DNA from 2 places in the Micromonospora sp. NPDC005367 genome. Region 2 is predicted to be linked to the other one. Evidence: riboswitches for the same ligand, from Rfam matches in the RefSeq annotation. Region 2 holds a riboswitch; the other holds the start of a gene.
The links. A riboswitch is a leader RNA that binds a small molecule or an ion and turns the genes downstream of it on or off. The one in region 2 is predicted to bind glycine.

Region 1 (14,556 bases), on a different contig from region 2:
ACATCTCCACGGAGTACTACGTTCGGCTCGAGCAGGGCAGGGCGCCGCGACCCTCGGGCGAGGTCCTCGCCGGGATCGCAGGCGCCTTGCGGCTCACCGACGCCGAGTCCGCTCACCTGCACGTGCTCGCGGGCACCGCGCCGAGCCGTACCGGACTGTACCGGCGCGACGTCCGTCCGAGCATCCTCGCGCTGCTCGATCGGCTGCCGCAGACGGCCGCTTTCGTGACGTCCGCCGCCTTCGACGTGCTCGCGTGGAACGACCTCGCGGCCGCGCTCATGGAGGACTTCGCCGAACTGGCCCCGCAGGACCGCAATCTCGCCCGCCGGGCGTTCCTCGGGTCGCCGGGTACGGACGTGCCCCTGTACGGAGTCTCGGACGCCGCCGAGTTCCGGCACCACGTCGTCATGAGGCTCCGATCCACCCTCGCCCGGTACCCGTCCGACCCCGCAGTGGCCGAACTCGTCGCCGAGCTGCGCGACGCCAGCCCCGAGTTCGCCCAGCTCTGGCAGCGGCGCGACGTGCAGACCACGCCGGTGCTCACGAAGACCTTCCGTCACCCGGTCGTCGGGGAGATCACCGTCAACTGCGACGCGCTCACGCTCCCCGACCGCGACCAGCACCTCGTGCTCTACAGCGCGCCGCCGGGATCCCGCGACGCCGAGGCCCTGGCCTTTCTGGGTGCGCTTCCGGTCGCGTACAGCTCGCTCTGACCCCAGCCGGACGCCCGGCGGTGGGGAAAGGCGTGGGTCAGCGGCCGGCGAGGGTGGCGCGCAGCGGGCGGCTCTTGGCGGCGGCCTCGGCGACCTCCGCCCGCGGGTCGCTGCCCCAGGTGATGCCGCCACCGGCCCACAGGTGCAGCCGTTCGCCGTCGGCGGCGGCGGTGCGGATGGTCAGGCCCAGGTCGACACGGCCGGGCGCGACCCAGCCGAGCGCGCCCATGCCGGCGCCACGTCCGACGGGTTCCACAGCGGCGATCTGTTCCAGCGCGGCACGTTTCGGCGCGCCGGTGACCGAGCCGCCGGGGCAGACCGCGCGCAGCAGGTCGGCCAGGCCCAGCCCGTCGGCGACCGCCGCGGAGATCGTCGACTCGGCCTGCCACAGGTCGCACCAGCGGCGTACCGCGAAAAGTTGGTCGACCCGCACGGTGCCGGTGCGGGCGACGCGGGCCAGGTCGTTGCGTTCCAGGTCGACGATCATCACGTGTTCGGCGCGTTCCTTCGCGCTGGCCCGCAGCTCCCGCGCGCCGGCCGTGGTGGCCGGGCGGGTGCCCTTGATGGGCCGGGTGACGAGCCGGCCGTCGGTGAGTTCGATCAGCGTCTCCGGGGAGGCGCAGCCGATCGCCCAGCCGGCGCCGGAGAGGGTGCCGCCGTAGCGGGCGCCCGGCAGGGCGCCGAGCCGCGCGAGGGCCGGCAGCGGATCACCGGTGTAGCCGGCGGCGGCGTGCCCGACGACGTTGACCTGGTAGACGTCGCCGCGGCCGATGGCCTCGCGGACCGCTTCGACGGCGGCGGCGTGCTGGGCGTCGGTCCAGCTCTCCCGCCAGTCGCCGAGCCGCCAGGGGCCGGCGCCGGACGGCGGTGGTGGCGCGTCGGCGTGGTCGTACACCACCACGGCGACCTCCGGCAGCGCCGGCGCCGGGTTCGGCGCGCCGGGTGGCGCGCCGATGAGCAGCGCGCCCGCGGCCGCCGAGACGTACAGGGCGGCGCCGCAGGGGCCGTCCGGGTCATGGCCGGACGCGGGGCGGGAAAGGTCGTCCAGTGGCAGGCCGTGGGCGGCGAGGAACTCCTGCACGCCGGCGGCCGGGTCGCCGCCGTCGCTCGGGCGCCACTCCCAGCGGGCGCGTTCCACCAGCGTCTGGCGGCATTCGGCCGGCGCCGCCGGAACATCGATCTCTGCCAACGGAACGGTATCCACGCCGTCTGGCCCATCCTTCGTCGTCCGTTCAGCGGAATTCCCGACTCGCCCGCGTGGACCTGCTCGATGCAGACCACTTTCGCTTGGTACTGTGCGTCACTGGTCATGTGAACCATGACACAGCGCCCCCACAGTCCGGAGAACCCGATGTGCCAGCACCAACCCACCTGCCCCTGTGCCGACGCCGTCGATCGGGAAGCCGCCCGGGTCGTCGCCTGCTTCCCTGAACAGGGTTGGAGTCTGCTCTGCAACGGCGTCATCATCTTCGAGGACACCGGTGAGCTGCTACCCGACGGCAGCTGCATCGCCCCGCACCGCGGCCCCGCCCGACACGCCCTCGTCGCCTGAGCGACCACACAGCGTCACGACAGGTCGTCGACCACACCAACAGCCTCGTCGACGACGCCCGGGGCGGCCACTACGACCACCCCGGCGCGCCCCGATCAGTCTTCGAACGCCTCCGGCGACGGGCACGAGCAGACCAGGTTCCGGTCGCCGTACGCGCCGTCGATCCGCCGCACCGGCGGCCAGTACTTACCGGCCCGGTCCACCCCGGCCGGGTACGCGCCCACCGACCGCGGGTACGGGTGCGGCCACTCGTCACCGGTGACCATCGCCGCGGTGTGCGGCGCGTTGGACAGCGGGTTGTCCCCCGCCGGCCACTCCCCGGCACCCACCTTGTCGATCTCCGCCCGGATGGCGATCATCGCGTCGCAGAACCGGTCCAGCTCACCCAGGTCCTCGCTCTCGGTGGGCTCCACCATGAGCGTTCCCGCCACCGGGAACGACATCGTCGGCGCGTGGAAGCCGTAGTCGATCAGCCGCTTCGCCACGTCGTCGACGCTCACCCCGGTCGCCTTCGTCAGCGGACGCAGATCGAGGATGCACTCGTGGGCCACCAGCCCCTTGTTGCCGGAGTACAGCACCGGGTAGTGGTTACGCAGCCGCGCCGCCACGTAGTTCGCGGCCAGCACCGCCACGCCGGTGGCCCGGGACAGCCCCGCCGCACCCATCATCCGCAGGTACGCCCACGGAATCGGCAGGATCCCCGCCGAACCGTACCGGGCCGCGGAGATCGCCGGCGTGCCGTCGGCCCGCTCACCGGCCGGATCCCCCGGCAGGTACGGCGCCAGGTGGGAACGCACCGCCACCGGACCGACCCCCGGCCCGCCACCGCCGTGCGGAATGCAGAACGTCTTGTGCAGGTTCAGGTGCGACACGTCCGCCCCGAACTTGCCCGGCTTCGCGAACCCGACCAGCGCGTTCAGGTTCGCCCCGTCGACGTACACCTGACCGCCCGCGTCGTGCACCTTCGCGCACAGCTGCGCGATGCCCGTCTCGTACACCCCGTGCGTCGACGGGTACGTCACCATGATCGCGGCGAGCGCGTCCCGATGCTTGTCGATCTTCGCGTCGAGGTCGACCAGGTCGACGTTGCCGTCGTCGTCACACGCCACCACGACCACCCGCATGCCGGCCATCACGGCGCTGGCGGCGTTGGTGCCGTGCGCCGACGACGGGATCAGGCACACGTCCCGGTGCCCCTCGCCGCGCCCCCGGTGGTACGCGCGGATCGCCAGCAACCCCGCCAGCTCGCCCTGCGAACCGGCGTTGGGCTGCACGCTCACCGCGTCGTAGCCGGTCACCTCGGCCAGCCACCCCTCCAGCTGGCCGATCATGTCCCGGTAGCCGGCGGTCTGCTCCGCCGGAGCGAACGGGTGGATGTGCGCGAACTCCGCCCAGCTGACCGGTTCCATCTCGGTGGTCGCGTTGAGCTTCATCGTGCACGAACCCAGCGGGATCATGCCCCGGTCGAGGGCGTAGTCGAAGTCGGCCAGCCGGCGCAGGTAGCGCAGCATCGCCGTCTCCGAGTGGTGGCTGTTGAACACCGGGTGGGTGAGGAACTCGGAGGTGCGGGCCAGCGCCACCGGAACGGCCACCTCGAACTCGCCCCGCGGGGCCGGCACCCCGAACGCGGCGTACACCGTGGCCAGGTGCTCGCCGGTGGTCGTCTCGTCGCAGGAGACACCGACCCGGTCGGCGTCGACCAGCCGCAGGTTCACCCCGCGCTCGGCCGCGGCGGCCACCACCTCGGCGGCCCGGCCCGGCACGACAGCCGTCACCGTGTCGAAGAACGGCACGTCGAGGACCTCGACCCCGCCACCGCGCAGCCCGCAGGCCAGCCGCACCGCCATCTCGTGCGTGCGTTCGGCGATCTTCCGCAGCCCGTCCGGGCCGTGGTAGACGGCGTACATGCCGGCCATCACGGCGAGCAGCACCTGCGCGGTGCAGATGTTGCTGGTCGCCTTCTCCCGCCGGATGTGCTGCTCACGGGTCTGCAACGCCAGCCGGTACGCCCGGTTGCCGTCCGCGTCCTTCGACACACCGACCAGCCGGCCCGGCAGCACCCGCTCCAGGCCCGACCGAACCGCCAGGTAGCCGGCGTGCGGCCCACCGAAGCCCATCGGCACACCGAAACGTTGGGTGGTGCCGGCGGCGATGTCCGCGCCGATCTCTCCCGGCGGACGTAGCAGGGTCAACGCGAGCAGGTCCGCGGCGACGGTGACCAGCGCCCCGGCGGCGTGCGCGGCCTCGACCAGACCGGCGTGGTCCCGGACCGCCCCGGACGCGCCCGGGTACTGCAGGTGCACGCCGAACAACTCGCCCGGCAGCTGCTCGGTGTCCAGGTCGAGCACCCGCACCTCGATGCCGAGCGGCTCCGCCCGGCTGGTGATCACCGCGATGGTCTGCGGCAGCGCGTCGGCGTCGACGACGTACACGTTGCTCTTGCTCTTCGACCCGCGGCGCGCCAACGTCATCGCCTCGGCCGCGGCGGTGCCCTCGTCCAGCATCGACGCGTTCGCGGTGGCCAGCCCGGTCAGGTCGGTGACCATGGTCTGGAAGTTCAGCAACGCCTCCAGCCGGCCCTGGCTGATCTCCGGCTGATACGGCGTGTACGCGGTGTACCAGGCCGGGTCCTCCAGCACGTTACGGCGGATCACACCCGGGGTGTGCGTGCCGTGGTAACCCAAACCGATCATGGACACGGCGACGGTGTTGCGGGCGGCGAGGGCACGCAGCTCGGCCAGCGCCTCCGCCTCGGTCGCCGGGTCCGGCAGGTCCAGGGTGCCGTGCCAGCGGATCACCTCGGGGATCGCCGCGTCCATCAGCTCGTCGATCGAGCTGTAGCCGACGGTCTCCAACATCTGGCGCTCGTCGTCAGGCCCGGGGCCGATGTGACGGGTGGCGAACTGCTCTGCGGTCATGGGCTTCGCTCCGGGGGGCGAGGTCGACAGGTCGGCCTCCCCCTCTGTCGCGCCCGAGCAGCGCTCCACAGTGCCTGCCCACGAGGTCCTTTTGCCTGAGAGGTTCCGGGGAGGATTTGCCCCTTCGGCGCCGCCCGGGTACAGCTGGGCGGTCTCTCCCCCGTGGGTGTTACCGGCATGGTCAACGCTACCAGCGCACGGATTTCCCCCAGGTTTCGTACCCCGGTTTCGTGATCTTGCCCGGCCGGTCCGGCCCGCCCAGCCCCGGCGCCGCGCGCGGCGCAGCTCAGCCGGCGGCCACCGGTGTGACGGCGGACACCCCCGTCGCCGCCCCCTGCGTCGCATCGGTGATCCGGTCGGCCAGCGCGGGCAGCACCCGACCCAACGGCGCGTCCACGGTCAACGCCGCGTACGCGTCACCGCGGGTGGCCCCCTGGTTGACGATCACCACGGGGATGCCGAGCTTCGCTGCCCGCAGCACGAACCGCCGCCCCGACATCACCGTCAGCGACGAACCGAGCACCAGCAGCAGCCGAGCCTGCTCCACCAACGCGAAGCAGCGCGCCACCCGCGCCGCCGGCACCGTCTCACCGAAGAACACCACGTCCGGTTTCAACGTCCCCGTGCCGCAGAGCGTGCAGTCCACCACGTGGAACCCGGCCACCTGCGCGTCGTCGAGTTCCACGTCACCGTCCGGGTTCACCGCGTCGGCCCGCGCGGCGAAATCCGGATTCGCCTCCCGCAGCCTCTGGTCCAACTCGTCCCGGGAGATCCGGTTGCCGCAGTCGAGGCAGACCACCACGTCGAGGCGCCCGTGCAGCTCCACCACACCCGAACTACCCGCCGCCGTGTGCAACCCGTCGACGTTCTGCGTGATCACCGCACCGACCAAGCCGGCGTGCTGCAGCCGGGCCACCGCCCGGTGCCCGTCGTTCGGCCACGCCCGGGCCATCAGCCGCCACCCGACGTGGCTGCGCGCCCAGTAGCGGCGCCGCGCCAGCCGATCCCCCGTGAACGTCTGATACGTCATCGGGGTGTGCCGGCGGGCCACCCCACTGGGCCCCCGGTAGTCCGGGATCCCCGACTCCGTCGACAGCCCCGCGCCGCTCAACACCACGACGCCACCGGCGCTCACCCGGTCGACCAGCGCGTCGATCATCTCCGTCACGATGTCCATGCTGCCTCAGCATCCATCACCACGCCCACCGCCGCCCGGACCTCGCCAACGATCCTGGACACCGCACTAGGTTGATGGGTATGCGCATCGTCATCGCCGGAGGACACGGAAAGATCGCCCGGCTGCTGGAGCGGGAACTCGCCGGACGTGGCGACCACGCCGTCGGCCTGATCCGCAACCCCGACCAGTCCGCCGCGCTCGCCGCAGCCGGCGCCCAGCCGGTCGTCTGCGACCTGGAACACGCGGAGCTCACCGAGGTCGCCGGACACCTCGCCGGCGCCGACGCGGTGGTGTTCGCCGCCGGCGCCGGACCGGGCAGCGGCGCCGCACGCAAGGACACCGTCGACCGGGCCGCCGCGGCCCTGCTCGCCGACGCCGCGCAGCGTGCCGGCGTACGCCGCTACCTGCTGGTCTCCTCCATGGGCGTGGAAGGTGAACCGCGGCCCGGCACCGACGAGGTGTTCGCCGCCTACCTGCGGGCCAAGAAAGCCGCCGAGGGCGACCTCATCGCCCGCGACCTGGACTGGACGGTGCTGCGCCCCGGGCGACTCGTCGACGAACCGCCCACCGGGCGGATCTCCCTGGCCCGGCACGTGCCCAGCGGCTCGGTCACCCGCACCGACGTCGCCCGCGTCCTGGTCGCGCTGCTGCACGCACCGGCCACCACCGCGATGATCCTGGAACTCGTCGGCGGCAACACCCCGATCGCCGAGGCGGTCAGCACCGTCACCGACCGGCCGGCGAACTGACCCCGCCGCGGCGGCAGCCTGCCCGGCCCGCGCCCCACGCGGGCCGGGCACCGGCCGGCCGGCGCATCGGTGCTCCCCGGCTCCGGCCGACCGGTGTCAGCGCTGATTGTGGCGCGGCAGCGCGGTCTGCTGCGCCGCGGCGCCCACCGCCTGCCCGACCAGCCGATCCATCGTGCGCGCCAACTGCTCACTGCCGTCGTCGAGATGCCGCGCGGCGGCCTGCATGTGCGAGATCATCATCTCGCCGAAGATCCGCAGGGCCTCCCGGGTGGCGACCGAGTCGTCGAAACTCGGCCCGGCGTTGCTGCGGTACTCCTTCACCGCCCGCTCCGCCTCCTGCTTCGCCTCGTCCACCGCGGCCTGCATGTAGCTCTCGTACTGGGTGCGGGCGTACTCGGCGACCCGACGCGCGTAGTCGTGCGCCTGGGCGATGATCTGCTCCGCCTCCCGCTGCGCCGCCGAGAGCAGGTTCACCTCCTTCGCCGCCGGCACCTGCACACCGGTGTTCTTGCTCGGGATCACGCCGTGCCGGTGCAGCTCCACCCGGTCGTTGAGCCGCTCGTTCTCCGCCCGGAGGTTCGCGATCTGCGCCGACAGCAGGTCGAGCTCGTCGGCGACCTGCATCCGGAACCGGTCCACGTCGGTGTTGTCGTAGCCGCGGCGGGCGAACGACGCCGACGAGAACTCCCACCGGCGTACCCGGTCGGCCGTCATCCGCACCTGGACACCGCCGGACACCTGCTGCATCCCGTCGTACCTGCTGATCGGGGTTGCGTTCACCGGGCTGACCTTTCGTTCGTGGCCGTGACACGCACAAGTCCACCACTCACGTTCACCGAGCGCCTCCGGAGTTGTCAGGTGCGGACGCGTCCAGCGCCGTCCGCCACGCCGGCCCGTACCAGTGCTTACCGAGACCCTCGTGGTGCAGCTGCCCCGCGTGGTAACCCGCCTGGGTCAGTGCCCGCACCGAATAGCTGACCATCTCGTCCGAGCCGCACACGTACACGTGCCGGGACCGCCAGTCGCCGTCGGCCAGCGCCCGATCCGCCGCGTGCACGAACTCGCCCGGCCGCTGCGGATCCGCACCGACCACGTACGTCACCGTCAACCACGGGAACGAGGCGGCCAACTTCTCGATCGTCTCGGTGTCGTAGAACTCGAGGCGCGAACGCGCGCCCACATACAGGTCGACCCGGCGACCGGCTCCCTCCGCGGCGACCTGCTCGACCAGCGACTTCACCGGTGCCCAGCCGGTGCCGCCGGCCAGCAGCAGCAGATCACTCGATCCGGCCGACCACAACGTCAACCGGTCGCCCACCGGCGAGGCCAGGTGGATCTGATCGCCCACCGCCGTGCCGTACACCAGACGCGACGACACCACACCACCGGGCGCGGCCCGCACGTGCAGCTCCAACGTGCCGTCCTGCCGCGGCGCGTTCGCCGGCGAGTAGTAACGCCACGTCCGCACCGCCGGGTGCGACACCCCGACCGACTGCCCCGGCGCGAACGGCAACAGGTACTGCGGTCGCAGGGTCAGCACCGCGACGTCGAACGCCCGCCGCTCGTGCGCCACGACCTCGGCCACCCACCACGGCGGGGCCACCGCCTCCGCCGCCTGCGCAGCCTCGATCATGACCTGCGACACCAGCCCGTACGCGGCCGTCCAGTCCTGGGCCAGCTCCTCGGTCCACTGCTCGCCGAGGAAGTGCTGCAAGGTGGCGACCAGCGCCTCACCCACGGCCGGGTAGTGCTCGGGGCGTACCGCGAACTTGCGGTGGTCGGCGCCGAGATCCTTCAGGAACCCGACGAGCCGGTCCAGCTGGTCCACGTTGGTCACGATGTGCGCCAACGCGGTGACCAGCCGATCCCGCTGCCCGGCCATGTTCGTCGGGAACATCTGCCGGGTCTCGGGGTGGGACAGGAACAACGTCGAATAGAAGTAGAGCGGCACCTGGTCACCGTGCGCGGCGACCAGGGACCAACTCTGCTTGAGCCGTGCGACGTCCACGTTCAGGCGCCCGGCTGGTTCCCGGCGGACACCACCTGGTCCTGCACCTGGCCCAGCACCTCGTGCACATGCGTCAGCACGTCCACCGGCACGCCGAGCTCGGTCAGCGTCGCGATCAGGTGCTCACCGACCTTCGCGTAGTGCTCGACCGGGATGTTCATCGGCTGGTGCGCCTCGGCCAACCCCCGGCCGCTGTACTCGTTCGGGCCACCGAGCACCACGGTCAGCATCAGCGCCAGGTGCCGGCGCTGGCCGACCATGTCCACGTTGGTGAAGTAACCGGCGAGCTCCGGGTCGGCGAGCACCTTGTCATAGAACAGCTCGACGGCGGCCTTCACCGAGCTGGCACCGCCGATCCGCTCGTAGTGCGAGACGGGGGTGGTCTCTTCCGTAACGGTCACGGTCTTTCCTTCCGAAGTGGAGGGGTGCGGAGGGGCAACGGTCCGCCGGCGCGGCAGGCGACGCCCCCAGGGCGACACCCGTACCCGGGCCGACCGCGTCAGGGACCATAGCGCGTCACGCGCCCCCGGTCATCGCCCCCCTATCAGATTCCCGACACCGTCCACTACGCAGGGTGACATAGAACTCGACTAAATGATCAACTTTGGGCTATCGGAAAACCACAATCAGTCACCGCCGACGGCTGGCGGTCCACACCGGAACGACAGCCGAAAACGACCCTCGACAGCCGCTTCAACCCCGCTGACCACCGCAGACGAGGAATGACCGATCGCCTGACCAGGGTCATCCGTACCGCCGAGACCAACTCACCCGGGAAGAGGACCAACTCCGCCGAACGGCCGACCATCCGGCACAACCCACAGCTACCTACACGGACAGTCACCACGAAAATTGCAACAGCCCTCGGCGCGTCGCACACACCGTACGTCACACAAGCGCACCACAGACCCGCCCGCCCGACAACACAACCGCCCAGCACCCACGCCACACGAAGAAGCGGGCGCGTCGTCACCGACACACCCGCCACGCCCTACCGTCGAAACAGAAACTCAACCCACCCGCCGACGCGCCCGACGCGCCGCCAACTCGTCGCCCACCGACTCCGGCGCCACCGCCGGCTCACCGGCATGCACATCAGCCGCCGGCTCCGCCGGCAGGTGCGACAACGAACCCTGGATCTCCTTGAACGCCCCACCGATGGCGATGCCGAACACCCCCTGGCCACCCTGCAACAGGTCGACCACCTCCTCCGGGGAACGGCACTCGTACACCGTCGTCCCGTCCGAGATCAACGTGATCCCCGCCAGGTCCTCCACACCACGCGACCGCAGCGCCTCGATCGCCTTCCGGATGTTCTGCAACGACACCCCGGCGTCCAACAGCCGCTTCACGACCTTCAACACCACCAGGTCGCGGAACGAATACAACCGCTGCGTGCCCGAACCCGACGCGTCCCGCACACTCGGCACCACCAGACCCGTACGCGCCCAGTAGTCCAACTGGCGGTAACTGATACCCACCGCATGGCAGGCCGTCACACCCCGATAACCCACCGAACCGTCACTGTCCGTCGCCGACCACGGCGCCGCCACACCCGGCTCGTCAGGTTCCGTACCCGGATCGGAATTCCGCAGCTCGTGCATCCGGACAACCTCCCCGCCCGTGCGGTGCCGCGTCGTTTCCGGAACGCGACCCCTCGACACGGCAACCCTATAGCGACCTTGAGGAGTTACCGCGCAGAAACCGCCGCGACACGCCGCGCAGCCACACGGAAGATCAACACACGAAGCGTGACGTCACCCGCCGTGACGCCACGCAACGGACAGCCCGCCAACAGGCCACCGCCCGCTCAGCCCGCGAAGTCCTCCGGACGCACCTGCTCCAGGAACTCGCGGAACTTCTCCACCTCATCCTCCTGCTCATCAGGGATCACGATCCCCGCCTCGCTGAGGACCTGCTCAGCACAACGAATGGGAGCCCCCACCCGCAACGCCAACGCAATCGAATCGCTCGGCCGGGCCGACACCCGCACCCCGTCCCCGATCAACAGATCGGCATAGAACACGTTGTCCTTGAGCTCAGTGATCTCCACCGCCCGCAACGGCGCATCCAACGCCGCCAGAACATCCCGCAGAAGATCGTGCGTCAACGGCCGGGCCGGCTTGACCCCCTGTTGCTCGTAAGCGATCGCCGTCGCCTCGACCGCGCCGATCCAAATCGGCAGATAGCGGTCCCCCTCGACCTCCCTGAGCAGGACGATCGGCTGGTTGCTGGGCAGCTCCACCCGAACCCCGACCACGCTCAGCTCGCGCACCGCCGCCTCCGTGTCGTTGTCACCTACGCCGCACCGCACCCTTCCCTGCACGGTACACGGACCGCGACACGGCCGTCCCACGCGCTACCCGCACCACGCCCGCGCCAGAAAGGGGTTACCCCAGCAAGCCTACGACACGCTTCCCGGGACAGATCTTTCCGCACACCGCCCCGACGACGCCTCAACGGCCCAACGTCGAACGCAACCCCACCCGCACCAACGCCGCGTGCAACTGCTGCGACAACGCCACCAACTCCCGCGCCGTCTCCGCCGCCCGCGCCCGCGCCGCCGGATCACTCTGCCGCACCAACGGCGCCACCAACTGCGCGAACAAACCGACCTCCCGGTCTGCCGCCGTCCGATAACCCCGCAGATGCCGCGGCTCCAAGCCGTACGCCGCCAGACCCGCCACCGCCCCAGCGATGATCAACGCGTCCCCGTCGTACCAACCCGGCGGATCACACACCACCACACCGAGCCGCTCCAACTCCGCGAGCGTCGACTCGTCCAAACCACTACGAGCCAGCAGATCCGACCGGCCGAGCCGTACCTCCGACGACTCGACCGGCTCATCCGCCTCCCGACCCGGCACCTCACCACCCGGGCCGACCGCCACCAACGTCGGCCGGGAACGACCCGGGGCAGCACCGGTCGCATCCCACTCGACCAACTGCTCCCGGATCACCCGCAACGGCAGATACTGATCCCGCTGCGCGGTCAGCACAAACCGCAACCGCGCCACATCGTCCCAGCTGTACTTCCGGTAACCGGCCGCCGTACGCTGCGGCTCGACCAGCCCCTCAGCCTCAAGGAACCGCAACTTCGAGATCGTGACGTCGGGGAAATCCACCCGCAACTGACCCAGCACCTCACCGATGCTCATCAGCGGCTGGGACCGGGCCGCCCCCGGTGACGTGGAGGCCGCAGGCTCGTTCACCCCCGGCCGGCCTCCTCCTCCGGACGCGGACCGGCGATGAACACCACCCGGAACTTCCCGATCTGCACCTCGTCACCATTGCTCAACGTGGCAGCCTCGACCCGCTCCCGGTTCACGTAGGTGCCGTTCAGGCTCCCCACATCGCGCACCGTGAACGTCCCACCATCCCGGTGGAACTCCGCGTGCCGCCGCGACACCGTCACATCGTCGAGGAAGATGTCACTGTCAGGGTGCCGGCCACTCGTCGTCACATCATGATCCAACAAGAACCGGGCCCCAGCGTTCGGGCCTCGACGAACCACCAGCAGCGCCATTCCCGGCGGCAACGAGCCGGACATCCGGCTCGGCACCACATCGGTGTCCGGCCCCTCCAGCACTTCGTCGAGTGAACCGAGATTGAGCGTCGAAGTGACGTCGAGCGGGGGGAACTCGTCGTCTGGGCGCGTCATGGGACCACCTCACGGATCTGTTCGGTCGGCGTCGGGTAATGGCGGGTCTGGCCGCCGGGCAGTCGCACACCCGGCGGCTGGCTCCCCGTGCCCGGGAAGGCAATTCCGCAACGCTCAACTATTGGGTTCTCGGTCGACTGGGCGAGCCTAGCCAGCGCCGAAAAGCAGGGCAACCGGACGCGCGGACTCAACAGACGCACCGGATCAAGCTAACTCAGCTCCCGGTGAGTTCGCGGTACGCGCCCGCAGTCAGCAGCCCGTCCACCGCCGTCGGATCATCCGGAGTGATCTCCACCAACCAACCCGCACCATACGGCTCAGTGTTGATCACCTCCGGGGTGTCGCCGAGCGCCTCGTTGCGCGCGGCCACCGTCCCACTCACCGGGGCGTAGATCTCCGACACACTCTTCGTGGACTCGATCTCACCCAGCGAATCACCAGCCGCCACCACCGAACCCGGCTCCGGCAGCTGCACATACACGATGTCACCCAGCGCGTCCTGCGCGAAGTGCGTGATGCCGACCCGGACCGCTCCGGTGCCGTCACCCGCCACCCACTCGTGCTCGGCGGTGTATCGCAGATCCTCAGGAATCACAGACGCGTCCTTCATCCATCGTGCTACGGGCACCCACCCGCAGCGGCCACACCCGGTCAGGAAACCGGACGGGCGTGTTCCAGCTTGATCGGCGCGTGCAGCGCCGAAACCTCGGCAGCCTCACGATCCTCAACGATCACGTTACCGCCGTCACCCTGGACCGACGCGACCACCCCACCAGGAATGTTCAACGCCGTACGCATCGTCGCCGGATCACCGATCACCGTGATCGTGTACGGGCCCGTCAACCGCCGCCCGTCCACCACCAACGAACCGTTCTCCCCATCAAGGAAGTACGTCGACGCGATGATCCGTGCCGTCGCCCGATCCCCACCGGAGATCTGCATCGCCTCCGCGCCGGCACCCCGCAACTCCTGCACCGCATCCAACACCCGCGACGCCGAAATCGACTTGGCACCCGCCTCGAACCGCACCGTCAGACCCGGCCCCGTCGCCGGCAACGTGCCCGCCAGAATGCCCAACTCGTCCGCCCGCCGCGTCGCCTCGTCCAACGCCGCCTGCCGACCCTGCTCACCGGAACGCAACTGACGCTGACTGTCCTCCAGCCCGGCGATGTCCTGCCGCAACCGGTTCTCCCGCGCGTCCAGATCCGACAGGATCCGCACCAGGTCCTCCTGCCGAGTCGCACCCGCAGTCGGATCCGTCGACGTCGTCTTCAACTGCACCACCAGGGTGAACCCCAGCAACGCCAACAACGCGGCGATCATCACACTCGCCGTCGACAACCGCGAACGCACCCAACCACCCAACGCCGGACGGTCACCGCGCAACCCCACCGACACGTCCTCAGCCGGCTGCGCCCCAGCCTCGTCCCGATCCGGCTCCTCCCGCGGCGCCAGCGGACTCAGCTCGTCCGGATCCGGCGCGTCCGGCCGCGGATCCGGCTCCCCGCCCGGCCCCTCCGGACGCTCCGGAGGCGCGGGCTGCGGCCAACCCGTACCGGTCTCGCTCTGCTCCTCGCTGCTGCTCATCGCTTAGAACCTACGCCCGGAACAGGTGCCGACGGATCGCCGCCACGTTTCCGAAGATCCGGACCCCGAGCACGACAACCACACCCGTGGACAACTGACCACCCACGCCCAACTGGTCACCCAGATACACGATCAAGGCCGCCACCAGCACGTTCGAAATGAACGACACCACGAACTGCTTGTCGTCGAAA
Region 2 (15,872 bases):
GGCGTGCGGAAGGCGACGGTCGCGGTGTCCTTGCCCTGGCTGCCGCCGTCCTTCGGCGAGCCGCCGCCGCAGGCGACCAGGCTCGCCCCGAGCGCGAGCGCACCCGCCAGCGCCACCGCGCCACGGAGGGCGCGCCCGGGAAATCTGCTCCTCATGAGTCTCCTCGATTGATGTGCACGTGCCCCGCGTCTCCGGGCGCTGGCGGCGTTGCCACAGGTACAGCCGCCTTGTGCCGCTGCTCGACGATCAACGCGGAGAATCTATCCACGCCGAAGTGCTGAGTCAACGAAAAATTCCCTCTTTATTCGGGAACTTTGGCCACGGTATGATCGAAGTCGGCGAGGCATCGAAAGATGCTCTCCGCGCGGACTCCGGAGCGCAACCTTGCTTTGGCACTGCGACAAACTGAGGCTGCGGCGCCGGAGTACCGCCCGAACGAGGAGAGACTTCTTGGAACCATCGATCTCCGCCACCTTGCGCGATCAGACCCTCGATCTGCTGGCCAGCGGCGCCGCCAGCTCGCGCGCGGACCTCGTCGAGGCGCTGCAGGTCGCTCCCTCGACCGTCACCACCGTGGTGCGCCGGCTGCTTGAGGAGGGCGTGGTCCTGGAGGAGGGCGTGGGACGGTCCACCGGCGGACGCCGTCCCCGGATCCTGCGGCTGCGGGAGACCAACGGGTTCCTCGCCGTCGCGGAACTGGGCGGCAGGCACGCCCGAGTGGGGTTGTGCGCACCCGGCGGCGGGCTCCGCGTGACCGAGGAGGTGGCGATCGACATCGCCGCCGGACCCACGGAAGTCTTCGACGTCGTCACGGCCACCCTCACGCGGATGCAGGCGGCGGCCGCGCCCGGCGAGCCGATGCTCGGGCTCGGCGTCGCCCTACCGGGCCCGGTCGAGTTCCCCCACGGGCGGCTGATCGGCCCGGCCCGGATGCCCGGCTGGAGCGGCCTCGACGCGAGGGCCGACCTGACCGCGCGCTTCGAGGTGCCGGTGCTGGTCGACAACGACGCCAAGGCGGCGGCCATCGGCGAGTACGTCACCCGCGGCCGGGAGACCGCCGACATGATCTACGTCAAGGCGGGCACCGGCATCGGCGCCTGCCTGGTCAGCGGCGGCCAGATCTACCGCGGCGGTCGTGGCCTCAGCGGCGACGTCACCCACGTACGCGTCGCGGACAGCGGCGAGCGACACTGCTCCTGCGGCAGCAGGGGCTGCCTGGAGACCGTCGCCAGCGGTGCCGCCCTGGCCCGCGAGCTGGCCGAGCAGGGTTCGTCGGCGACCACCGTCCGTGAGATCGTGACGGCCGTCGGCGACGCCGACCCCACCGTGGTGACCATGGTGCGCCACGCCGGCGGCCTGCTAGGGGTGGCGCTCTCCGGCCTGGTCAACTTCCTCAACCCCGACAGCGTCGTCATCGGCGGCGCCCTGTCCAGCCTCGACGTCTACGTGGCGGCGACCCGCGGAATGCTCTACGAGCGCTGCCTACCGTCCATGACCCAGTCCCTGACCATCGAAGCCAGCGTCGCGGGCCCGGATGCGGCCCTGGTCGGCCTCGGGCACCTGCTGCGCACGACGGCCGACGTACGACCCTCCTGAGGAGCCACCACCCGTGCCACGTCCCCTCCGCGTCGCCATCGGCGGCATCCACATCGAATCCAGCACCTTCTCGCCCCACCTGAGCACCGCCGACGACTTCGAGGTCACCCGTGGCGATGCGCTGCTGGCGCGATACGACTGGCTCTCCCCCGCCCAGCCCTGGGCCGTCGACGTCGAGTGGATCCCGCTCGTGCACGCCCGCGCCCTGCCGGGCGGCGCGGTGGACGCGCCGACGTACCAGGCCTGGGCCACGGAGCTGGTGGAGAAGCTGGCCGCGGCCGGCCCGCTGGACGGCATGCTGCTGGACTTCCACGGCGCGATGAGCGTCGTCGGATTCGACGACGCGGAGGGCGACCTGGTCACCGCCATCCGCTCGGCGATCGGGGCGGAGCCGTTCATCTCCGCGGCGATGGACCTGCACGGCAACGTCTCGAAGGTGCTCTTCGACGCCTGCGACCTGCTCACCTGCTACCGCACCGCCCCGCACGTCGACGTGTGGGAGACGCGTGAACGCGCCGCCCGCAACCTGGTCGAGGCGCTGCGCCGGCAGCAGCGCCCGCACAAGGCGCTGGTCCACGTGCCGATCCTGCTGCCCGGCGAGATGACCAGCACCCGCGAGGAGCCCGCCCGGGGCCTGTACGCGAGGATCCCCGAGATCGAGGCCCGCGACGGCATCGTGGACGCGGCGATCTGGATCGGGTTCGCCTGGGCCGACCAGCCGCGCTGCCAGGGCGCGATCGTGGTCACCGGCACCGACGCCACTGCCGCCGCCGACGCGGCCCGTGAGCTCGGTGGTCACTTCTGGGCGGCCCGTGAGGAGTTCGCCTTCGTCGCCCCCACCGGCACGATGGACGAGTGCCTCGACACAGCCCTGGCCGCGGTCGCCGACCCGGCCCGGCGACCGTTCTTCATCAGCGACTCGGGCGACAACCCTGGCGCCGGAGGCGCCGACGACGTCACCTTCGCCCTCGAACGGATGCTGGCCCGCCCCGAGATCCGCGACGGCTCGCGCCGGGCCGTGTTCGCCTCGCTGGTCGACCCCGAGGCGGTGGCACAGGTCGCCGACCAGCCGCTCGGCTCTCCGGTCCGGGTGACGGTCGGCGGACGGATCGACTCCCGCGATCCGGGACCGCTCCCGCTCGACGGGATCCTGGAGGCGGTGGCCGACGATCCCGACGGCGGACGGTGCGTCAGCGTTCGGGTCGGCGGTCTCAGCGTCTTCGTCACGTCCCGCCGGATGCAGTACCGGCTGCTCAGCTCGTACACCCGGTTGGGGGTCGCGGTCGACACGGTGGACGTCGTCGTGGTGAAGATCGGCTATCTCGAGCCCGAACTGTTCGACGCGGCCGGGGACTGGCTGCTGGCGCTGACACCTGGTGGTGTCGACCAGGACCTCGTGCGGCTGCCGTACCAGAACGTGGTGCGACCGATGTTCCCCCTGGACCGCGACTTCACCGCGGGCCTCGCCGTGGTGACCGGGTGATCGCGTGACTCAGCCCGAAGGCCGGTGCGTCCTCGCCGTCGACGTCGGCGGGACGACCATCAAGGGGGCCGTGGTCGACGAGGACGGCCGATTCCGGCATTCGCTGGTCGTGCCGTCACAGGCGGACGACGACCCGGTCAAGGCCGTCCGGTCCCTGTGCCTGCGACTGCGCGACGACGCGCTGGCCCTCGGCGTCACACCGGCCGCGATCGGTGTGGTCACGCCGGGCATCGTCGACGAGGTCGACGGGGTGGTGCGGTACGCCGCCAACCTCCGGTTCCGCGACGTGCCGCTGCGCGCCCTCATCGGGGACGACCTCGGGCTGCCGGTGGCGGTCGGGCACGACGCGCGCGCGGCCGGCGTCGCCGAGGCGGTGGCCGGAGCGGCTCGCGGGCTCGACAACTTCCTCCTGCTACCGCTGGGCACCGGCATCGCCGCCGCCGTGGTGGTACACGGCGTGCCGGTGTCGGGCGCGACGGCCTCGGCCGGCGAGGTCGGACACATGCCGGTCCACCCGGGCGGGGAGCCGTGCAGTTGCGGTCAGCGGGGGTGCCTGGAGGTGTACGCCTCCGCCGGCGGGCTGGCCCGCCGCTACGCCCGGCTCGGCGGAACGCCGGGATCGGACAGCCGGGCCATCGCCGACGCGGTGACGACCGACCCGGTGGCCCGCACGGTCTGGGACGACGCGACCCAGGCGCTGGGAACCGCCCTGGCCACCCTCACCCTGACCCTCGACCCGGCCCGCATCGTCCTCGGTGGTGGGCTGGCCGACGCGGGCGCGCTCTTCTTCGACCCGGTACGCGAGGCCCTGCGCGCGGCGCTCGCCTGGCGGAACCCGCCCCCGGTGCTGCGCTCCGCCTTCGGCGCGCAGGCCGCACAGGTCGGCGCCGCCGTGATGGCCCGACGGGAGGCCGGCCTGCCCGTGCCCGACGCCTGGGGCGCCCCCGAGCTCGTGCCTCCCGTCGGGTGACGGCGGGTCAGCGGATCCGGGCCGACGGCCGGTCAGCCACAGTTGCCCCAGCTGAACCGGCCGGCGCCCTGCCATCTGGTGAAGTAGAGAACCTCACCGCTGTACATGACGCACCTGTCCCGGGCGGAGCGTTGGATCGACCGCGCGTCCGGGCCGCCCTGATTCCACAATGGTCGGATATCGGCGGGGCCCGACGGAGCGGCCCGGTCGCCGACGGACCGGCCGCATGTCGGTAATCCGTCGTTGTCTGCCGGGCAGCCCGCTCCGTAGCGTCGCGACTATCGATCGATGCCGCGTGGAAGGGGCTTCCTCGTGACCGAACTCGTCGCTCCACAGCTCGTCGTGAACAGCAGGATGCTCTACTTCGGTTGGACACCGGCCGACCCCGAGGCCGTGGCCGCCCTCGTGCCGGACGGGCTCGAGGCGGCCCCTAACCGTCAGGTCTTCATGAATCAGTACGTCGTCGACGATCCGGGGCAGACCTCCGGCTTCGGCGCCTACTCCCTGACCTACATCGGACCGGACCTGTCCGGCCTCGATGCGCCCGACGGGATCACCCCCGGCCGATGGTGGACGCACTACTTCAACTCGAGTCCGGTCGTCCGCGCGTACGCCACCGCCCGCGGGGTGCCGGCCACCGCGGGAACCACCACCATCGAGGTACGGGGCAGGCGGCTGGTCGCCACCACCGAGGCGGACGGCGTACCCGTGATCAGGACGACGGCCCGCGTCGGCCGCGCCGGCGACGCCGTGAACCGGGGACAGCTGCGCTACCTCACCCGCCTGGACGGAAGGTTCGTCAGCGGCAACTACCCGTTCGTGGCGGAGCCCGTCGACCCCTTCGAGGTCGAGTCACTGGAGTTCCTCGAGCCCGACCACCCGGTGTACGCGCTGCGTCCGGCCGAGCCGCTGGAAATCGTCTGGGGCTTCTACTCACCGCGCGCGTCGTTCGCCTACCCGGGTGGCGAGTCGGTGCTCGACTGAGCTGTCCCCCGGTCGGGCCTCGCCCGTGGCGCCGCAGCCGGCACCCCGGGCGAGCCTGTTTCAGCGGGCGGTCGCGTACCTGGCGCAACCGGTCAGCTCCAGCGACACCTGGAGCCGCTCGAGGTGACGCGCACCAAGCTGTGGCCCCGGCCACGCATGGCGGTCACCACACCGTCCAGCGGAACCGACCCCGGCACGCGCTACGGTCTGTAATTGCCGATCAAGGTATGACCGGTGGGAGGAAAAGGGCTAAATGAGCACGTCCATCATTGTCGGCGGAAGCAACGGACTGGGCCGCGTCATCGCGCAGCACTTCGCGGACCGCGGGGACACCGTCATCATCACCAGCCGGGACAAGGCACGAGCCGAGGCCGTGGCCGCGGAGATCGGCGGAGACACCCGCGGGCTGGGCGCCGACCTCTCTCAGCCGGGCAGCATCGCCGCCGCGTTCGCCGACGTCACGGAGGTCGACAACCTGGTCATCACCGCGACGAGCCAGACGCCGAACACCCTTGCCGAGTTCGACGTGGAGGCGGCCGTCACCTCGGTGACCATCAAGCTGGTCGGCTACGCCGAGACGGTACGGGTCCTGCGCGACCGGTTCCGCCCCGGCGCCTCGGTGGTGCTCTTCGGCGGGGTGGCCAAGGACCGTCCGTACCCGGGGTCCACCATGGTCACGACCCACAACGCCGGCCTCAGCGGCCTGGTCAAGACGCTGGCCGTCGAGCTCGCTCCGCACCGGGTCAACGCGCTGCACTCCGGAATCGTCGGCGACAGTCCGAAGTGGCGTCACATGCCCGACCACCCGCACGTGGCCCGCACCCCGATCGGGCGGCTGGTGACGATGGCGGAGATCGTCGACGCGACCGACTTCCTCCTGCGCAACGGCGGCATCAACGCTCAGGAACTGACCGTCGAGGGCGGCGTCCTGGCCAACTGACCCCGACCGGCACGGCCGTGGGCCGGGCGGCCCGGCGAGAAGCATCGTGCGTACCCGGGAAACTAAACCGGGGCACGGGGTCGCCCGGCCCGGGCCGGGCAGCGGCCGCCGGGGCTGCGCCGAGGCCCACCCGACGGGTAGGGTCGCGGTGCCTCCTATGTGGACGCCGTCGGGGCGGCGGGTCGCGCACTACCCGGCGGGAGATCGCGGAGGCGAAGCCCGAGGAACCGTGCGCTACCTACGGAAGGGGCCGGCATGGTTGGTGCGACCGACGGCGGGACGAGGCCGGCGACCGCGGCCAGGATCTACGACTACTATCTCGGCGGCACACACAACTTCCCGGCGGACCGCGAAGCCGCCGAGGCGATGATGCGGGTGCTTCCGCTGGGGCCGCAGCTCGCCAGGACCAACCGGGCGTTCCTGGGGCGTGCCGTGCGCTACCTCGCCGAGTCCGGTGTGCGGCAGTTCCTCGACATCGGCTCCGGTATCCCCACCGTGGGCAACGTCCACGAGATCGTTCAGCAGGTCGCGCCGGATGCCCGGGTGGTCTATGTGGACATCGACCCGGTCGCGGTGGCGGAGAGCCTGGATCTTCTCAAGGACAATCAGCTCGCGACCGCCATCCGGGGCGACCTCCGCGAGCCGGCGGCCATCCTCACGCATCCGCAGGTCACGGAGCTGCTCGACTTCGATCAGCCGGTCGGCCTGCTGCTGGCGGCGGTCCTGCACTTCGTGCCCGACGACGACGTCGCGTACGGCGCGGTGGACCAGCTCCGCGCGGCGCTCGCGCCGGGAAGTCACCTCGTCGCGTCGCACGCCACCACCGACGACGTGCGACACGATCAGGACGAACTCGACGTCGCCCACGACATCTACCAACACCGGACCGAGACCCCGCTGGGCCTGCGCTCGCGGTCGCGGTTCGAGCGGTTCTTCACCGGCCTCGATCTCGTCGAGCCGGGCCTGGTGTGGCTGCCGCTGTGGCGGCCCGCCCCTGACGACCCGCAGTACTTCACCGATGACCCCCGGCGTAGTGCCGGTCTGGCGGCCGTCGGCCGGGTCCCCCGCCGGTAGTTCAGGTGTGGTGCGCGGCGGAGGCCACGAGCTCCGCCGCGACCACGTCGGCTCTCCGCCCGGCCGATCCTTCGTCAGGGGCCGAAGGTGAAGACGTACGCGCGGCAGCCGGGCTGATCGGCGGTGACCGTCAGCAGGTGATCGTCGCGTGACGCGCGGGCGACGAGCCGGACCATGCGCGGGCGGTCGACCCGGGCTGTCCCGTCCACGTCGACGTCGGCGCCGCGCCGGTCACTGATCGGTCGCCCGTCCAGCAGCACCCGCAGGATGGCCGGGCCGGCGGGCCCCGGCTCGACGACGAGGTTCACCTCGCCGGCGTTGAAGGGCAGGGCGATCTCGCCCGCGCCGCTGCCCAGTTCGACGTGGTCGCCACCGTCCCGCCAGTTTCCGGTCAGGTTGAAGGCGCCGGGCAGCCGCCGGTCCACGCCGAGGTACGTCTCCTCCGTCACGTCGGCGTACGAGGGCGGCGCGGTCGCCGCGAAGGTCGCCGCCTCGGCGGTCACCGACGGCAGCTCGACGTCGGGCTCCCGGTCCACGAGAAGCTGCCGGAGCACCGCCTCGGTACGGTCGTACTCGCCCTCGCCGATCCACCGGGCGGCGCGTTTCCCGTCCGCGTCGAAGAGATACCGTGCCGGCCAGGCGAGGTTGCCGAGGCCGTCCCAGACCCGAAAGTCGTTGTCGAGCGCGATCGGATAGGTGAGCCGGTGTTCCCGGATGCCCCGGTCGATGTTCTCGGCGTGCTTGCCGAATTCGAACTCCGGCGCGTGCAGGCCGATGACGGTCAGGCCCCGGTCGGCGTACTCCCGGTGCCAAGCCTTGACGTAGGGCGCGGTGCGGATCCAGTTGATGCAGGTGTACTCCCAGATGTCCATCAGGATCACCCGGCCGCGCAGCTCGTCGAGGGTCAGCGGCGGCGAGTTCACCCAACGCTGGACGTCGAGCGCGGGGATCCGCATGGTCACGGCGATCTCCTTCCACCGCCGCTGGCGGAGTCGGCGCACGGTGTCCGCCGGCACGCCCGCACTGCCCGGGCCAGGGCGGGGACACCTCCGCCCGCACGTGTGGTCGCTGACTCGGGCGAGCCGGATCGGCCGCGGAGGTGCCTGCCCGGCATCCTCGGGCGCCGCGTCACGGCATGGTCAGCCTAAATCGGGAGCGAGGGCGTACGCGCCGAAACGCTGCGTCCCGGCCGTCACCACCGACGATCCCGGCTCCGGTCCGCCGCGGCCGATCCGCGCCGGCATGAGGGTGCCGGCAGCTCGGCGGGCGGAGCCACGGCGTCGCCGTGATCATTTCGCTGCGTCCGACGGTGGGCCGGGACCGGTGTGGTGCCGGCGGGCCGCGACACCACACCGGGAGCCCGTGATCGAACGCTACGCGCGGCTGTTGCCGCAGTTCGCGGCCTCGCGCCGGGCGGCGCTGCCGGCGCTACTCGAGCGGGGGCAGGTTCGACGGCGGAAGGTCCGGCCCGAGATCGGGAGCGGACTCGGTCGAGACGATCCGCTTGGGCGGCCACGTGACGCCGCGCGGCGGCCAGGACTGCCGGGTCCGCTCCAGGAACCACTTCGGCGGCTCGTAGAGCGGCAACTGGTAGTTGTCCGGCAGCATGCTCTTCCATTTGATTTTGGAAGTGCGCCGGTCGAACTCCTCCTTCATCTCGGCCAGGATGGTCGGCTGGGTGAGCAGATCGACGGTGGTCGCCGCAAGGTACTTGGCGGCGGCCATCATCGCGACGTGCCCGGAGTTCGCGGCGGCGGTGGCGGTGTGGTGCCACGAGTGGTTCTTCGTGCCCCCGGGCTGGTGTGCGGTGCCCATCGAGATGGTGGGCACCTGCCAGCTGATGTCGGCGACATCGGTCGAGCCGCCCCCCATGAAGACCGGCGCCGGAGGTCGGAGCTCACTGATCGCGCTCGAGAATCCGGTCTCCGCCGAGCCGTTCGACCTCTGCAGCGCCTTACCGAAGCGCTGGTCGGCCTCGGAGAACGTCGGCGCGCCGATCTGCGTCATGTTGGCGTACATCAGCTCGGCGCCACGCTTGTTGCCGAGCTTGTTCCATACCCCGCCCATGATGCGGTGCTCCATCCGGGTGCCGGTGGCCAGTGCGGCCGCCTCGGCACACCTGACGATCTTGTCCATCAGGATCTTGGAGCGGGCCGGGCTACCCTCCCGCGCGTAGTACCAGATGCTGGACAGCGTCGGGAAGACGTTCGGCGCCTGCCCTGCCTGCCGGATGGCGTGGTGCATCCGAGCGGTGTGCGCCAGGTCGCTCTCGCGAAGGAACTCGGTCAACATCGCCATGGCCGTGACCGCGTCCTGCGTGGACCGGGTCTCCAGTGGGGAGCCGCCGTGCCCGTCCGTGCCGAGGAAGTGAAAGGCGACGCTGTACATCGCGTTGCCCGAACCCCAGCTCGTGCTGTTGCCGCTGGCCGGATGCCAGTCGACGAAGGCGTCGAGGCCACGGTAGACCCCCGCCTTCACCGCGACCGACTTACCGACCAGCTGCTCCTCCGCCGTGGAGCCGAAGAACTTGATGGTGCCGTCGATGTCGCGGGCCTTCATCGCCGCCGCCGTCGCCGCTGCGGCGCCCGCGGCCGCGGCACCCAGCGCGCAGTGTCCGCAGCCGTGCCCGAAGCCGTACGTCGGTGCGTACGGATCATGGTGGTAGACCAGCGGGTTGTGCTTCGGGTTCCCCTTCTCCTGCGACAGTCCGGGCAGCGCGTCGTACTCGCCGCTGAACCCGATCACCGGCTTGCCGGTGCCGTGACTGAACGTGGCGACGAACGCGGTGGGCATGCCGCCCGCACCCCACTCGATGGTGAAGCCGTTGGCGGCCAGGAACTGCGCCTCGGCCCACGACGAGTTCCACTCCGCCAGTGAGGGCTCCGCGTACTCCCAGATCCGATCGTTCAGGCCGGCGATGCGGTCCGCCTGGCGGTCGATCCAGGAGACGGCCGCGTCCTTCGCCCGCGAGTCGACGGCCAGGTTCGTCGGCGCCTCGTAGTTGACGAGATCGGACGGCATCGTGTTCGGGTCCAGCGCGAGGTCGGACGCGGCGGCCAGTGCCGGGTCCGACGTCAGCACCGGGGCGACCGCCAGCCCGGCGCCAGCCATGCCGAGCAGGCCCAGGAGGTCCCTACGGCTGTACCCGGACGAGTCGAGATGATCGGTTTCGCACATGTGCAACTCTCCTCGATTGAGAGCTGATCAACCGGCCACCGTTGACGGGTCATCGACAAGCCCAGGAACGACCAGCGATCCGGAGTCACCGGCTCGCGTGGGTAGGAAGGGCTGGGGGTACGGAGGCATGACGATGAGCCGGCTGACCATTGGACGCGGCGGGCGTCCTCCGTCCCCACTGTCTGTGTACCTGAGAGTGTCACCGGCTCTCGCCGGGTTCCTCCTTCGGTGAGCGGCACACGCCGCTGCTCTCCAGTGGCGCCTCGGAGCTGCAGTACTGGGGCCTGTGAGTTTCCGGGGAAGTTGCTCCTTCGGCGCCTCCCTTGGCCAGGGGGAGGACTCTCCTACAGCTCCTCGAACGGCATATTTGATCCAACGCATAAGGCGGCCGAATGTCAACCCTCGACCGCATGTCAGGCCGGGCTGGCAGTTCGCCCGATGTCGATGTTTATGTGACACCGAAACACGCTATGCGCCATCATAGGGATCGTCTCAGGACTATGCCTCGAGCGTCAGACCGCGCCGACCGGCGTCCGCGCGGGCCGCACCGCAGGGTGGCCGCGTCGAGAACAAGACGGAGCCGGACCAGCAGCGTCGACACCATCAACATCGAGGTCTATCATCATCTACCGACGCGGCAGCACCGCCGCGGCCATCGCGGCCAAGAATATGACGACCCGGGAGGTGACGAAACCCGGATCGCTCGGCTCGATGCCAGGACACCGGCCGCCCGAGGTCGCCGGTGACCAGATTGCCGACCTGCCGGTAACGCTCACAGAAATGTGCGCTCAGACGGTCGTACCGGTCGGTGCGAACCAATCCGAATTTCGGCGTGGAACAGCGTGACACGGCGAGAATACGACGAAGGCGAACCGGCTGGCGCCGGGCGGTTTCCGGGAAGCGGTCCGCGAAAGCGCGGTACACCGGGGTGCCGGCCAGGCCGTCGCGAATGGCGAACACCACCAGGTCGAACCGGTCGACCGCCCGCAACGCGTCGGCGAACGCCTCGGCGACGGTGGCGGGGGCGGTTGCGGAGGACCCCGCAGCCCCCACGCGCCCAACATGATCCGCCGGTGTCCGTGCGCGGCGGCCACCTGGTGTACGGCTGGTCGAGCAGCGCGCCCCGGTCGTCAGGGAACACCGGCACCCAGGGCGAGTAGAGGTGCGGATCAGTCCGGCGGCAGTAGCGCGGCGACGGCCTGGGCGGTGAGCCAGCGTGCGGCCCGCTCCAGCGACCAGCCGCGGTCCCGGACGAGGGTGGGCCAGGCCGCCTGCCCCAGGTAGAACCAGAGCAGGTCGAGCGCGCCGGCACGGTCCAGTCCGGGGCGCAGTGCGTCCAGCTCGACCAGCCGGTCGGCGACCACCCCGATGGCCTCCTGGTACGCGCGCAGGATCCGCTCGTACACCTCGGCGGCGGCCGGCTCCGACTGGCTCTGCGGGAACAGCCCGACGACGACGTCCCAGTGGCGTTCGTAGGTCCGCCGCACACCCTCGCCCAGCAGTGTGATGATCTCGGCGGCGTCCTCGCTCTCGGCGATGGCGGCCAGCGTCTCGCCGACCGCGGGATCGCGGGTGATCGGCTCGATCAGCGCTGCCAGGATGTCGGCCTTGCCGCCGGCGCTGGTGTAGACGGTGGGCACGGCCACCCGGGCGGCCTCGGCGATCTGCGGCACGGTGGTGCCCGCGTACCCCTTGCGCAGGAACAGCTCCCGCCCGGCGGCCAGGATCGAGGCCCGGGTCGCCGCCGCGGCGTCCGCGCGCCGCGGCGAATGATATCTGCTCGTTCCCACGGAACGAATGGTATCGGGGCGGGATCGAACGCTGTCGGCAACCCGAAACGGTGGCCGAGTCCACCGCCGCGACGATCCTCGTCGGATCAATTCCTGTTATTGGCTATATCATCCTATCGTCAATAAGTCCCGCTCGCCAGCCGGGCGGGTCGGGCGCGAGCCGGACGGCGAGCTGCCCGACGTTGTTGCCACCGACGGCCAGATCTCGGACGTGGGTACGACCGAGTACTCCTGCCAGCCCCTCCCCGCCGACGATGCCTCCCGGCTCGGGGCCGCCCGGCGGCGCGGTCATCACCTCGGCGATGACAGAACTCGGAATGACCTCGCCCGGGACGAGCTGTCGGCGGTAGGCCGCCCCCTGCATCACCGCCCGGGCTCCGGGGGCGACGGACACGAAGATGTTCCGCAGCAGCACCGCGTCGGCTGGGCGCGGCGGCACCGGCACGACCTCACTGCGAAAGTGCCGCATCGCCAGGGGACCGGACGGACGTTCGGCCATGACGATCTGGCGATGCGTATTCGGCGTCAACACGTGCACTCTCCTGAATTCGGCTCGGCGGCGGCCATTACTCCGGGGCCGACACGTGATGATCATATTCCCGGAAAATGCATTCCTCGCCATTAGCAGAATCACGTTCGGGCCGCCTGTCATGTTCTTTCGCCGAGTGCGCCCGGTGGCGGGACGGACGCGCGTCCGACCAGGTGCGCGGCGAACAGCGCCACCGTGAGGACCGCCAGCGCCCACATGATCGGGAGGAGAATCGTCACCGCGGCCAGCCCGGCGACGACCAGGTTGGCCGCCCGCCGACCGCCGATCGGACGATTCGCGCGTCGCCAGATGAGCTGGTCGGCGAGGAGGTAGACGACGACACCGCACGCCAGGCTGACCTGTCCGACCGCCACCACCACGTGCGGATCGTGCCCCGGCCTCGGCAGGGTCGTACGCAGTCCGAAGGCGACCAGCACCAGACCGATGACGAGGAACAGGTGCAGGTACGCGTAGGCGTCCCGGGCCAGGGCGCCACGTTCGCCGCTGCTGCGGAGCTGGGTGAAGCGCTGCCCGACGACGACGTCGCTGCCGATGTAGGTCCACCACAGCGCGGAGATCAGGGCGGCGCTGAGCGCGACGGCGGCGAAGGTGGACATCGAGACGGGTGGGTCGCCGGCGGCGATGCCGGTGGAGATGACCGCCTGGCCGAGCGCGATGAGAATGATCAGGTTGTAGCGACCCATCCATCGGTTGATGGATTGCAACCGCCAGTTGCGGGCCCGGATCAGGTAGCCGCCACCCACGTCGACGACGATGGCGAGGGTCCAGCACACCGCGACGAACATCGCGAGCGAATCGCCCGCGATCGCTGCGGTCAGCCCCGCGCAGAGCAGCAGGGCGATCCCCACGCCGGTCGGCACGGCCGCCCGGACGACGATGGAGCGAAGGACGACGTCGTGCCGGAGCACCCACCAGAACGCCACCAGGTGCAGGATGCGCACCGCCGCGTACATGGTCACGACGATCAAGGCCCCGGGCAGCCCACCGGGGACGGGTTCGAACGTCTGGGGTGCGGCGATGCCGAGCATCAGGGTGAGCCCCACCGCGGCGAGGACGACGAGCCGCACCGCGTTCCCCGCGCTGCGGACCGTGGTGGTGAACCAGGTGTAGTTGACCCACGACCACCACAGCAATGTCAGGACAGCCAGCCCCTGGAACACGGCGAGCGCCGACGGGTTCCGCGCCATCAGCGCAGTGACCTGGATGAACGCGTACACGAAGACCAGATCCAGGAAGAGTTCCTCGGGAGTGGCGTCGACCTCTCGACCGGCCGCCAGTTCGATGTCGCGGTGCAGCTGCCGGTGGCGGCGTCGAAACACCGTCACATGGGCGAGCACCAGAGCGACCAGGGCGCCGGCGAGGAGGGCGAGCGACGCCAGAGCGGTCAGGCCACGGGCCGGCACGATCAGCAGTGCCACCGTGACGAGGCCGAGCACCGGGCCGCGGCCGATCCGTCGCGCGGTGGTCCACTCGAACGCCACCAGTCCGAGCAGGTACAGGAACACGCCGCCGTAGAGAGCCGCGAGGTCCGGCCCGCTCCAGTGTTCCGCCTGATCGGCCGGCGTCCCGCCGAGCGCCTTCTTGAGCCCGAACCCCACCAGGATCAGCCCGCCGATCATCGGCAGGTGCAGCAGGGTGTACGCGGTGCGGGCGCGGCGCGACCGCAGATATCCGGGTGGGATGGACTCCAACGCCTGTTCGCCGGCGGGCGAGGCGATGTCGAAGTACGCCCACCACAGGAACGCCACGACGAGAAGGCCGAGCGCCGCCCCGGCGAGCGTGGACCACGTGATGGGAACGACGTTGCCGAAGCCACGACTCGTTCCGATCGAGATGATCGTCTCGCCGAGCGCGACGAGCATGATCAGATTGTGCCGCTCCGCCCAGTGTCGTACCGACGTGAGGTGCCACGTCCCGGTCCCGATCACCCGCAGCCCGAGGTAGTCGACGACGATCGCGACCGCGAAGAGCGCCAGTTGAAAATTCTCAGTGCCCCACCCGGACGGTAGGTGATGAGGCAGCAGGATCGCGCCCAACAGCAGTAGGGCGCTGCCGACGAGCGGCACCCAGGCGCGCCGGGCCGGATAGGACGACCAGCGCGGGTCCGTCTGCCGGGCGCGGGACACGACCAGCAGGGAACCCAGCCGGGTCGCCACGAAACCGACGACGAAGACGAGCGGCCCGAGCAACCCGGAGGTGTCGTCGAGGAATGCCTCCGGAATGGCGACCGCGACGAGCAGGATCGCGACGGCCACCGCGAAGACGGCGGCCGGCATGGCACCGCGGTCGAGCCGGACCAGGTTCCCCACCCAGCAGTACCCGGCCCAGCTGCGCCAGATGAGCAGCACCACCAACCCGCCGTGGAGCAGCCCCTCCAGGCCCGGGCGTTCGGCCATGAGGTGGGTGACGTTGATGAAGGCGTAGACGTAGACCAGATCGAGGAAGAGCTCCGAGCGGGTCACGCCGCCGTGGGTGGCGACCTCGACCCGTCCACCGGCCCCGAACGCGCGCTGCGAGTTCACCTCCCCACCGCTCTCGTCCACTCACCCACTGTGCCCAGGCTGCGGAGGTTCGGAGGTGGAAACAGCCAACGCTCCGGGGTGTGCCGGACCGCTGTCCGCCGGCACGACCGTGCCGCACCGGCCTGGTTCGCAACTCTGCCGATCGCCGTGGGTCGGCACGGCCGGAACCGGTCGGCACGGCCGGAACCGGTCGGCGCGGCGCGGCGAGCGCGAGTGCGGCGAGCGAGCCGGGTGTGGAACCGCCGGCAGCGGGTAGCGCGTGCAGTCGGCGCGCGGGCGACGGGAGGGGGTGGGCGCCGTGCCGGACGACGGGGAACCAGCCCGGTCACCGCCGGTCAGCGGCCCTCGGGTGCTGCGCGAGTACGCCCTGCTCGCCGACGGCCATCGCGGAGCCTTGATCGGCCCGGACGGCGACGTGGTCTGGTTGTGCGCCCCCGGCTGGGCCGATCCGCCGATCTTCAGCGGCCTGTTGGGTGGGCGCGGGCGCTACCTGGTCGCACCCGCGTGCCCGCGGTTCGTCTGGGGTGGGCACTACGAGGCCGAGTCACTGATCTGGGTGAGCCGCTGGGTGACCACGGATGGCGTCGTGGAGGCCCGGGAGGCGCTGCTCTTCCCCGGCGACCCCCGGCGGCTGGTGTTGCTGCGCCGGGTCCGCGCGCTGGACCGGGACACGGTCGTCCGCGTCCGGCTCGACCCCCGGGCCGACTTCGGCCGTGCCCCGCTGATGGACATCCGTCGCGAGGCCGGCTCGTGGACGGCCCGGACGGGTGATCTGTACGTGCGGCA

Region 1: another riboswitch for glycine. It lies ahead of gcvP (aminomethyl-transferring glycine dehydrogenase); the one in region 2 lies ahead of ABZS42_RS03065 (amidohydrolase).

The regions. Positions count from the first base shown of each region.
Region 1 covers NZ_JBEXFP010000053.1:1,057-15,612, forward strand. Annotated here, with positions in the region: gene ABZS42_RS27005 (helix-turn-helix transcriptional regulator) at 1-713, shown strand, start outside; gene ABZS42_RS27010 (chorismate-binding protein) at 751-1,989, opposite strand; gene ABZS42_RS27015 (DUF5999 family protein) at 2,065-2,265, shown strand; gene gcvP (aminomethyl-transferring glycine dehydrogenase) at 2,361-5,183, opposite strand; glycine riboswitch at 5,257-5,354, opposite strand; gene ABZS42_RS27025 (NAD-dependent protein deacetylase) at 5,470-6,360, opposite strand; gene ABZS42_RS27030 (NAD(P)-binding oxidoreductase) at 6,441-7,109, shown strand; gene ABZS42_RS27035 (cell division protein DivIVA) at 7,206-7,889, opposite strand; gene ABZS42_RS27040 (globin domain-containing protein) at 7,942-9,117, opposite strand; gene ABZS42_RS27045 (group 1 truncated hemoglobin) at 9,120-9,518, opposite strand; gene ABZS42_RS27050 (MerR family transcriptional regulator) at 10,128-10,721, opposite strand; gene ABZS42_RS27055 (bifunctional nuclease family protein) at 10,928-11,392, opposite strand; gene ABZS42_RS27060 (MerR family transcriptional regulator) at 11,574-12,275, opposite strand; gene ABZS42_RS27065 (FHA domain-containing protein) at 12,326-12,778, opposite strand; gene gcvH (glycine cleavage system protein GcvH) at 12,993-13,373, opposite strand; gene ABZS42_RS27075 (DUF881 domain-containing protein) at 13,430-14,365, opposite strand; gene ABZS42_RS27080 (small basic family protein) at 14,376-14,556, opposite strand, start outside.
Region 2 covers NZ_JBEXFP010000003.1:51,952-67,823, forward strand. Annotated here, with positions in the region: gene ABZS42_RS03025 (peptide ABC transporter substrate-binding protein) at 1-155, opposite strand, end outside; gene ABZS42_RS03030 (ROK family transcriptional regulator) at 451-1,596, shown strand; gene ABZS42_RS03035 (M81 family metallopeptidase) at 1,610-3,079, shown strand; gene ABZS42_RS03040 (ROK family protein) at 3,084-4,049, shown strand; gene ABZS42_RS03045 (hypothetical protein) at 4,338-5,033, shown strand; gene ABZS42_RS03050 (SDR family oxidoreductase) at 5,287-5,973, shown strand; gene ABZS42_RS03055 (SAM-dependent methyltransferase) at 6,229-7,047, shown strand; gene ABZS42_RS03060 (redoxin) at 7,122-8,003, opposite strand; gene ABZS42_RS03065 (amidohydrolase) at 8,476-10,224, opposite strand; glycine riboswitch at 10,393-10,490, opposite strand; gene ABZS42_RS03070 (hypothetical protein) at 10,828-11,277, opposite strand; gene ABZS42_RS03075 (helix-turn-helix domain-containing protein) at 11,394-12,014, opposite strand; gene ABZS42_RS03080 (hypothetical protein) at 12,118-12,546, opposite strand; gene ABZS42_RS03085 (low temperature requirement protein A) at 12,663-15,107, opposite strand; gene ABZS42_RS03090 (glycoside hydrolase family 15 protein) at 15,385-15,872, shown strand, end outside.